Linked DNA regions of Granulosicoccus antarcticus IMCC3135. The protein of the gene in region 1 interacts with the protein of each later gene in a pairwise test. Links are inferred from orthologs where the notes say so. Each region holds a gene or a part of one and is shown on either strand. Other genes may lie near its edges.

Region 1 (3,103 bases):
GCAACAGACTGACGTTCTTCGGCAGAGAGCACCTGACACTCAGAGCCACCAAATGCTGCGCTGTCTGCAGTCTGTTCATCTAGCCAGACGATGGCCTTGTTGATTATATCAAGCGTCACCGCATAGCATTCCGCAGCCGAATCAGCCCAGGTAAACAGACCATGGCTGCCCAGAATGACACCACGAGCCTTGGGGTTTTCCAGGCAGAACTTCTCGAGCCACAAGCCCAATTCGTAGCCTGGGCGTTTCCACGGCAACCAGCCAATGTCGTCGCCGAAGATAGACTGAGTCAACTTTTGGCTGTCAGCTGCAGCGGCGATGGCAATAATGGCATCGGGGTGCATATGATCGACATGAGTTTTGGGAACATAGGCGTGCAGAGGCGTGTCAATGGAAGCTGCGCGCGTATTGAGATTGAATGTGCAATGAGGCAGGTAGGCGACCATCTCGTCCTCATGTGCTTCGCCACGATACAAATCCTTCAACGCATTCAGTTTGCTTTGATACAGCGTGGCAAAGCCATCCAGAGCCATCGTGCCTACATCGCCACCAGAGCCCTTGACCCATAACACTTCAACCTCATCGCCTGACAAGGGGTCTGCGGTCATGACCTTGGCTGAGGTGTTGCCACCCCCGTAGTTGGTGATGCGTTTGTCTGCGCCCAACAAGTTAGAGCGATACAGCAATCTGCCGGGCTCATCCATAGTGGCTGCATGTGGCTCGTTCCATTGACTTTGCAATAAACCAGATGTGTGACGACTGCTCATGAGAACGATTCCTGAATTTGACGAATGAGAATAATGTCGTCAAAAACGATCTTAGTCAATCAAGAATTGGTAAAAATGATCGAATTAATGAAAATATGATCGGTTGTGATTGAAAATGATTGACACTTATGAGCTCGTAGGTATCATGTGTTGTGATTCAGGAGCAAATATATGCATGAACGAGAGCGACAGAAGATCATTTTGTCTGTCATACAAGAAAGGCCGGTTGCCACAGTGGCAGAGTTGGTCGAACTGACGGATTCATCCGAGGCGACCATAAGGCGTGATATCGCGTCATTGCATCTGGAAAAGAAGCTCAAGCGGGTTCGAGGCGGAGCAGAAGCACTATTACCTCCGGCTCAGACAGGACTGGCAGGTCGACCATTCAGTGTCAACCAATCAATCAATGTTGTAGAGAAACGCGCCATCGCCCGTGAGGCAGCCGCGTTGTGTGTTGATGGGGAAGCTCTGATCATCAGTGGGGGAACAAGTACCTTTCAGATGGTGCACCTGTTGACCAGCAGGCGGTTACAGATCTGTACCAACTCATTCCCCATTGCCGAGCACCTGCTGCATAACTCCAAAAATCAGATAACGATGCCAGGGGGCACTATTTATCGTGAGCAGAACATCATTCTCAGTCCGTTCGAAAATGATGTGACCAAGAATTTTTATGCGCACCGGATGTTCATGGGTGTGCATAGCGTCGGCAGGATGGGGCTGATGGAGTCGGATCCTTTGGTGATACAGAGTGAGCTGAAGTTGATGGCTCAGACGGATGAGCTGGTGGTTCTGGCCGATGCCAGCAAATTCAAACGTCGCTCCAGTCAGCTGATCTGTTCCCTTGAGCGCATCGATGTCCTGATTACTGATGAAAGAATCGATGACGCCACTGTGAATATGCTGGAAAACGCAGATGTTCGCGTGATCGTGGCCACTCTCAAGAGTAGCTCAAATTCCCTGGCGGACGATACTTTGTCGGACGCTGGATAGGTAGACGGCCGAAGCGATTTGGCTCAACAGTAGTAACTGGAAAAACCAGTAGTAACCATAAAAACACCATAACGACAACCACGGCAGGAATAACATGAAAACACCATTTTCCAAAATACTGGCTGCGGGCGCTATAAGCCTGGGAATATGCGCCAGTCCGGCCCAGGCAGATGACATGCGCATTGCATTGGTCGTCAAGGCACTGGGTATCGGTTTCTTCGAAGCGGCTGCCAAGGGTGCCGAAGAGGCAGCGGCTGAGATGGGCGGGGTCGAGATCATCTATACCGGTCCGACGGATACGACAGCAGAAGGTCAGATTGAAGTGATCAACTCCCTGATCGCCCAGAAGGTGGATGCGATCGCCATTTCGGCCAATGATCAGGATGCCGTGGTACCTGCCTTGAAAAAGGCCATGGCTCGCGGCATCACTGTCGTGTCCTGGGACTCGGGCGTCGCACCAGAGGGTCGCATGATGCACTTGAACCCTTCTTCCAGTCCCTTGATCGGCAACATGATCATCAAGTTGGCAGCCGATCATCTACCCGAAGGTGGTGAGGTGGCCATTCTTTCGGCCACGGCCACCTCGACCAACCAGAACGTCTGGATAGACGAGATGAACAAGGTTATGGATAACTATCCAGGCATTGATGTGGTGACAACGGTTTACGGAGATGACCTGTCAGACAAGAGCTATCGTGAGGCACAAGGTCTTATGTCTTCGTATCCGAACCTCAAAGCCATTATTTCACCGACATCGGTAGGCATTGTTGCTGCAGCACAGGCAGTTTCTGATGCTGGCAAGGCTGGCGAGGTCAATGTCACGGGCCTGGGCCTGCCTTCGGAAATGGCCGCACATGTCGAATCCGGTGCCAGCAAGTCCTTTGCTATCTGGAATCCGATTGATCTGGGTTATGCGGCAACCATGATCGCCTACAACCTGGTCAAGGGTGAAGCGGTGGCCGAGGCGGGTAGCGAAATTGGTATGGGTCGCTTGGGTAACGTGACGCTGGATGATGATCGTGCAGGCGCCATGGCGGATCCGTTCGTGTATGACGCCTCTAACGTCAATGATTTCAAGGATATCTTCTAAGACGGTCTGCATCGCTGCAGTTTGAACGGACGGGTAGTGCTGTGCATGTCTTTGGCAGCACTGCCTGGATCCTTTTATATCAGATAGTTTCTGATACTCCTTACCCATAACTGTCGAGAGTCACGAATTGAATTCGGAATCTACAAGTACGCCCCCCCGCCAGTTCTATCCCTCGATGGAATCGTGAAACTGTTTCCCGGAGTCAAAGCACTCTCTGAGGTGTCGTTGAATCTGCATGCGGGAGAAGTCACGG
Region 2 (3,571 bases), 3.7 Mb from region 1 along the record:
TCTGGACGATGTCAGGGTTGGCAACCGATAAAAGAGTTGCAATGGTGCCGCCCAGTGAGTGTCCGACCAGGTGGCAATCAGTCCAGCCCAGGGCTTCGATGACCGCTGTCAGTTGATAGCTCATCTCGTGCAGTGAATAGCCTTGCGGCAAGGCATCGCTGTAGCCATGCCCCGGAAGATCTATCGCTACCAGGTCAAAAGCTGGCAGGTAGGGCATTAAAGGTACGAAGCTGTTGGCATTATCCAGCCAGCCGTGGATGCACAACATTCGTGGTGCCGCTTCGGCAGCAGGGTCGCGTTGACGAATGGCAGCAACAATCGACCCGTCGACCGGCAGAGTGATCGATTCCAGTTGTGGTCTCATGAATGTTCTGTGGGTTCGTCCAGTTGGTATTCGAAGATCACGACTTCGGGTTCGTCCGGATTGCGCTTGCTGGTAAAGCCAAGTGATCTCATGAGCGCCTGCATGGGACTATTCGAACGCAGTACATCACCATGCAGATTCTGCAAGCCCTGGGCTCTTGCATGCTCGATCATGAGCCTCATCAAAGCGGAGGCCAGGCCATAGCCTTTCCAGTCTTCACTAATGGATATGGCAAATTCTCCACCCAGTCGGTCATTGCTGATCATGTATCGACAGGCACCGGCGACTTTGTCTGCACGGTCGGTGGCAACAAAGGCCATTTGCCGGTCGTAATCCAGCTTGGTGAACTGTGCAACCATGCGCGGCGACAACTCGTTGAGAGCATGCATGAAGCGGAAGTAGCGAGATTCTGGCGACATGTCGCGTACCAGTGTCCGAATGGACTCGGCGTCCTCGGGACGGATGGGACGCAGTTGTACCGGAGTATTGTTTTTCAGATTGACGTGGCGTACCCATTGCCATGGGTAGGGGTGAATGGCCAGATGAGAGTAGCGCTTTCGATTCTGGTTTCGTTCAAGCACCACTTGCACATCCATGGCCATGGCGCCATCCTCACTGACGACCAGCGGATTGATATCCACTGAAAATACATCCGGAAGCTCGCAGACCAGCTCGGATAGCTGACGTAATACACGTCCAACGGGACGTTGGTTGACAGCCTCACTGTGCCGGAAGGCCCCCATGTGTACCTGCACTTCGCGGCACTTGAGCAGATCATCGATCAGATAGCGATTCAAGGGCGGCAGCTGCACGGCACGCTGGCTGACAAGGGCGGTCAGATCGCCGCCGACGCCGATCGATATCGCGGGTCCGAAAGTCGGGTCGCGTGTGACGGACAGTGCAAGAAAACGCGAGTTCTTCGGTGCATACATGGGTTCCAGCTGGACCCCTCTGAAGTGGGCCTCGGGCCGTCGTTCCAGCAGCCGTGCCTCGATAGCATGCCAGGCCGTGGCCACTGCTTCAGGGGTCGCAATGTCCAGCTGTGTCTCGATGACCGAAGCCTTGTAGCTGATATTGGGTGAGACCAGTTTCATGGCGACCGGGTAGCCGATCGTGGCCGCCTTCTCGAGCGCCTCGCTTAGCGATTCAGCCCGCAGTGTCTGTAGTACCGGAATGTCCAGATACTCCAGAAGAGTACGAGTCTTGACCGGGCCAAGAACACGTGCACCCGCCTTGAGTTCTGTGTTGATCAGTGCACGAGCGGGTCCCAATGATGAGCGGGTGCTGCGTGAGGCCGGGTTGGGCAGTTGCAGTAATAGCTGCTGGCTGACAAAGTAGCGGTTCAGGAAGTCAAAGCCATCGATTGAGCCTTCCGGTGTACGAAAGCTGGGAATGCCGGCCAGTGCCAGCAAGTCTCGTGATTCATGCACACTGGCATCACCCATCCAACAGGCCAGCAATGGTTTCTTGCTGGGTAATAGTTGTTTGAGACTCTCGGCAATGGCTTTTGGATCATTGCGCCAGTCCGGGACGAAAATCACCAGAATGGCGTCGATGTCGTCAAGGCCCTGTAACGTCTCGATAGTGCGAGTGTAATAGTCGGCAAGCCGGGAAGGCTTGCGAATCACGATGGGATTGGAGCCAGTGAATCGACCTTTCAGCTTCTTGTCCAGGATGCCCCGTGTTTGCTTGTCAAGCAATGGCGTCTGAAACTGCTTCAGGTTCATGCGATCCAGTGCAATCATGGCAGGTGCCGAGGCATTGCTGACAATGGCGAGTCGGTTGCCTTTGACGCGAATGCCGGTTGCCAATGTTCTGGCCGCCGCAAACAGATTGTGGAAAGTGCGAATACGCACCACACCTGCACGGCTCAAGGCTGCCTGAAAAACGCTCTCTGAGGAATACACTTCACCGGTTCGGGTCAGAGCATCACAGTAACGCACCCTTTCCTGAGCCGAACTCATAAGGACGACGGGCTTGAGACGGGCGGTAGCGCTCAGTGCACTCAGCATACTGCGACTGCTTTTGACCCGGTCAACGTAGACGATGACGGCCTTGGTTTGCCAGTCATCTGCCAGCAGGTCCAGCAGGTCAGATAAAGATATGTCGATCTCATCACCGGAAGACAGCAGTGCTGAGAAACCCACGCCACTGGTCTCGGCCCAGTCCAGCATGGCGGCGCCCAACGAGGCAGACTGAGAGACGATCGCTAATGAGCCCTTTTCAATGCGGTTTTGACTGTACGTGGCATTCAGGCCGATATGTGGCCTGATGAGACCCGCACAGCAAGGACCCATCAGGCGAATGCCAAGACGCTTGGCGTAGGTTTGCAGGGCTGCGTTGTCCTGTGCACCTGACATGACCAGAGCGACCTGAATGCCCTTGCGTGCACATTGCCTCAAGGTGTGCTTTACCAGGCGAACCGGTGTGATGATGATCGCCAGATCAGGCACATCGGGCAAGGAGGCGATGGTTCTGTAGCAGCTGGCGTCAAGAATCGTCTTGTAACGCGGATTGACCAGAAACAGTGTGCCTTTGTAACTGCCTTGCAGCAGGTTACGGGTCACTTTGTAGCCGGGCGACTCCTCGCGAGCGCTGGCACCCACAACAACAAGTGAGGCGGGATTGAGAATTTTGTCAAGATGTAATGTCGACATGTATCAGATAGTACCTTGGCCAGGGTGGACAGGCGGGCACAGGTGTCATTGCACATGTGTCATGTAGTAAGCTCCCATGCTAACGATGTTTTGATTCGAACGTCTGAAATTAAAGACACTTGTATCTCATATAGGAGGCCCAATGCCTACAGCTCTGATCTCGCACCCCGTCTCTGTGCTTCATGAAATCAGTCCGGATCATCCCGAGTGCCCGCAGCGCATTGATGTCATTAGTGACCAGCTGAAAAAGCAGGATGTTTATGATTATCTGATTCACTTTGATGCTCCCAAGGCGAGCAGCGAGCAATTGTTACTGGCGCACGGTGAAGCCTATGTTGATCATATTCATGACTCAGCTCCGAGCAGCGGAACGGTTGAACTTGACGGTGATACGGCCATGAACGCCCATACGCTGGATGCCAGTTTGCGCGGGGCCGGCTCTGGGGTGGTAGCAGTAGACAAGGTGATGAGTGGTGCTGTGAACAATGCCTTTTGCCTGATTCGCCCGCCCGGCCATCATGCGGAGCGCAACCGGGCCATGGGGTTCTGC
Region 3 (3,289 bases), 3.3 Mb from region 1 along the record:
TGGAAGTGGGGCGGGGCGGCAGCGAGGCGGCCCGTCAGCCAAGGGCGGAACCACGATTGGATCTGGATCGACCGCTGGTGCTCGTCATAGCGATGCCCACTCTGCAGAATCCAGCGCCAGTGGTGGTCGACCTCAGCCCTCGACTCCTAGTCCAGAGTCGTCCGGAGAGGTCATTGATGCCGATTTCAAGCGAATTGATAAATAGAATTATATTGCCTGAAATGGCCGTCTGTAGCGCTTTATTGACTGAGTAGGTGTTTTTTGCCACCTGGTTCTGCAAGTTACAGGCAAATTTGTTGGTCCCGAGACTTGATATTGTGGCTGTCGACATTAGAATTAGCACTCCTTAGGGGAGAGTGCTAACAATGGTGCTCAACGCTCCTTTTGGACCTTATTTTTCACAGTTGATTTTTTCGGAGTCGTATTGGTATGAACATTCGTCCGTTGCATGACCGCGTGGTCGTCAAGCGCATGGAAGAAGAGCGCACGAGTGCCGGTGGCATTGTAATTCCTGATTCAGCTACTGAGAAGCCAGTTCGTGGTGAAGTGCTGTCAGTTGGTAAAGGCAAAATCGCTGAAAATGGCGATGTACGCCCTCTGGACCTGAAAGTAGGTGACCAGGTTCTGTTCGGCAAGTATTCCGGCACCGAAATCAAGATTGACGGTGAAGAAGTACTGGTTATGCGTGAAGACGACATCATGGGTGTTTTCGAGTAAAACCCCGCAGTCGTGTCCCAACTGGCTGGCGGTTGCAGCTAGAGCTCCCATCCAGTCATTTCCTGAACTCTTTTTGAGGATAGAATTTTAATGAGTGCCAAAGAAGTCCGTTTTTCCGATTCAGCCCGTCAGCGTATGCTCAAGGGTGTTGACATCCTGGCTAACGCCGTAAAAGTTACTCTCGGTCCTAAAGGCCGAAACGTTGTACTGGACAAGTCGTTCGGTGCCCCTACTGTCACTAAAGATGGTGTTTCTGTAGCCAAAGAAATCGAACTGGAAGACAAGTTCGAAAACATGGGTGCACAGATGGTGAAGGAAGTTGCTTCACAAACTTCTGACATCGCTGGTGACGGTACTACGACAGCAACAGTTCTGGCTCAAAGCATCGTTCGCGAAGGCCTGAAGTCAGTTGCTGCCGGCATGAACCCGATGGATCTCAAGCGTGGTATCGACAAGGCCGTAATTGCAGCAACTGCTGAACTGGCTGCCATGTCCAAGCCATGTAATGACGAGAAGTCAGTTGCTCAGGTTGGTACTATTTCTGCCAACAGCGACGAGTCAATCGGCAAAATCATTGCTGAAGCAATGAACAAGGTTGGTAAGGAAGGCGTTATCACTGTAGAAGAAGGCAAGTCTCTGGACAACGAACTTGACGTTGTTGAAGGCATGCAGTTTGACCGTGGTTACCTGTCTCCTTATTTCATCAACAACCAGGATGCAATGTCTGCAGAACTGGAAGATCCATATGTACTGCTTTTCGACAAGAAAATCAGCAACATCCGTGATCTGCTCCCCGCTCTGGAAGCCGTTGCCAAGTCTGGCAAGCCTCTCCTGATCATCGCTGAAGATATCGAAGGCGAAGCTCTGGCAACTCTGGTTGTCAACAGCATGCGCGGTATCATCAAGACATGTGCTGTTAAGGCGCCTGGTTTTGGTGACCGTCGTAAAGCCATGCTGCAGGATATCGCTATCCTGACTGGTGGCCAGGTAATCTCTGAAGAAGTCGGCCTGTCTCTGGACAAGATCACTTTGGAAGACCTGGGTACAGCCAAGCGTGTCACTGTTGACAAAGACAACACTACTATTGTTGATGGTGCTGGTTCTTCTGATGAGATCAACGCTCGCGTTGAACAGATTCGCACTCAGATTGAACAAGCTACTTCTGACTACGACAAGGAAAAGCTGCAAGAACGTGTTGCCAAGCTTGCCGGTGGTGTTGCAGTTATCAAAGTCGGTGCTGCTACCGAAGTTGAAATGAAAGAGAAGAAGGACCGTGTTGACGATGCACTGCACGCAACTCGTGCTGCTGTTGAAGAAGGTATCGTTCCTGGTGGTGGTGTTGCACTGGTTCGCGCCATTGCTGCTGTTGACAAAGTCAAGGGCGACAACCACGAGCAGGACATCGGTATCAGCATTGCCAAGCGTGCAATGGAAGAGCCTCTGCGTCAGATCGTTGCCAATGCTGGTGGTGAGCCTTCAGTAGTGGTTGCACGAGTCAAAGAAGGCACAGGTAACTTCGGTTACAACGCTGCTAACGGCGAATACGGCGACATGGTCGAAATGGGTATCCTGGATCCAACCAAGGTAACTCGTTACGCTCTGCAAAATGCTGCTTCTGTTGCTGGTCTGATGATCACCACAGAATGCATGATTGCTGACTTGCCGAAGGATGAAGCGGCCGGTGGTGGCATGCCTGATATGGGCGGAATGGGTGGAATGGGCGGCATGATGTAAGGCATTCGCCTTTATCATGTGAGTTAACGCTCATCAAGTAGTATCAAAACCCCCGCTCAATGCGGGGGTTTTGCGTTGTGGATGTGACAAAGTGTGGCGAGTTCGATTCGTGCTTAAGCGTCTGGGGATGGTGCCGATACCAGTTTTATCGGGATGCTAATACCTGCATTTCACTCCCATGTACCCAACAGGACGGGATTTTTTGAATTTTCGCGCATTCACAAGCACGGTCTATCGCTCGCGGGCAATACAAGCATTGTCCGGATCGGTTGCACTCACGCTATTGATCGTGCAGCTGACGTTGTTCTACCCGTCGATCTACGAACAATACGAGTCTCAGATCATCGAGCAATCGAGAGTAGAGCTGGCGTTGGTACGTGCCGCTTTTTTCAACGCGGACCCTGAGCAGATAAGCGTCCCGGACACGCTGTTGAGTGATTCTCTGGTGGGCCTGGTACTTGTGGATGCCTCGGGCAGGCTTCTGCTCAACAAGGGCAACACCTTCGACTATGTGCATGACAGCGGTGCCAGCGTAACTGAGTCCGGTACTGTGCATTCAGAAAACTGGACCATCCCGGCGAAGACGAGTTCTCTGTCAGGTATCGGCTTTATTGAGCGTGAGCAAATTGTGAACGCTGCACTGTTCAAGGCATTGGGGCTCAGTGCATTTGCCTTGCTAACCAGTTTGACAGGCGCTCTTGTGGCCATGTTTGGCGCACACCGATGGTATGTCGGCCCTATAGAGCAGCTGATCGGTGCGCTCAGGGACAGCCGTGAGAATAGTGAGGGACAGTTGCCGGAGTCTATCGAGGTTACTGATGGAAACGATTTGCGTCCT

Evidence for each region.
Region 2: the proteins of IMCC3135_RS20660 (region 1) and IMCC3135_RS04660 interact in binary tests that used the Escherichia coli proteins (3 or more experiments, as listed by UniProt). The link is inferred for Granulosicoccus antarcticus IMCC3135 from one-to-one orthologs.
Region 3: the proteins of IMCC3135_RS20660 (region 1) and groL interact in binary tests that used the Escherichia coli proteins (3 or more experiments, as listed by UniProt). The link is inferred for Granulosicoccus antarcticus IMCC3135 from one-to-one orthologs.

The regions. Positions count from the first base shown.
Region 1 is NZ_CP018632.1:4,748,386-4,751,488, reverse strand. Bases 69-2,849 are described here. They hold IMCC3135_RS20660 (DeoR/GlpR family DNA-binding transcription regulator), read left to right. Parts: upstream 69-938; coding sequence 939-1,760; downstream 1,761-2,849. Other genes in these bases: rhaS (rhamnose ABC transporter substrate-binding protein), read left to right, coding at 1,855-2,849; IMCC3135_RS20665 (bifunctional rhamnulose-1-phosphate aldolase/short-chain dehydrogenase), read right to left, coding at 69-767. Also shown: more of IMCC3135_RS20665, read right to left, coding at 1-68; more of rhaS, read left to right, coding at 2,850-2,850; IMCC3135_RS20650 (sugar ABC transporter ATP-binding protein), read left to right, coding at 3,034-3,103. UniProt on the Escherichia coli protein: Represses ulaG and the ulaABCDEF operon. Two ulaR binding sites have been identified in each promoter.
Region 2 is NZ_CP018632.1:1,097,802-1,101,372, forward strand. Bases 161-3,409 are described here. They hold IMCC3135_RS04660 (bifunctional acetate--CoA ligase family protein/GNAT family N-acetyltransferase), read right to left. Parts: upstream 3,022-3,409; coding sequence 361-3,021; downstream 161-360. Other genes in these bases: IMCC3135_RS04655 (alpha/beta fold hydrolase), read right to left, coding at 161-364; IMCC3135_RS04665 (histone deacetylase family protein), read left to right, coding at 3,164-3,409. Also shown: more of IMCC3135_RS04655, read right to left, coding at 1-160; more of IMCC3135_RS04665, read left to right, coding at 3,410-3,571. UniProt on the Escherichia coli protein: Catalyzes the acetyl-CoA-dependent acetylation of lysine residues of a large number of target proteins. Acetylates RNase R in exponential phase cells and RNase II.
Region 3 is NZ_CP018632.1:1,497,380-1,500,668, forward strand. The notes cover bases 163-3,129. They hold groL (chaperonin GroEL), read left to right. Parts: upstream 163-807; coding sequence 808-2,451; downstream 2,452-3,129. Other genes in these bases: IMCC3135_RS06420 (FxsA family protein), read left to right, coding at 163-205; IMCC3135_RS06425 (co-chaperone GroES), read left to right, coding at 430-717; IMCC3135_RS06435 (putative bifunctional diguanylate cyclase/phosphodiesterase), read left to right, coding at 2,654-3,129. In the rest of the region: more of IMCC3135_RS06420, read left to right, coding at 1-162; more of IMCC3135_RS06435, read left to right, coding at 3,130-3,289.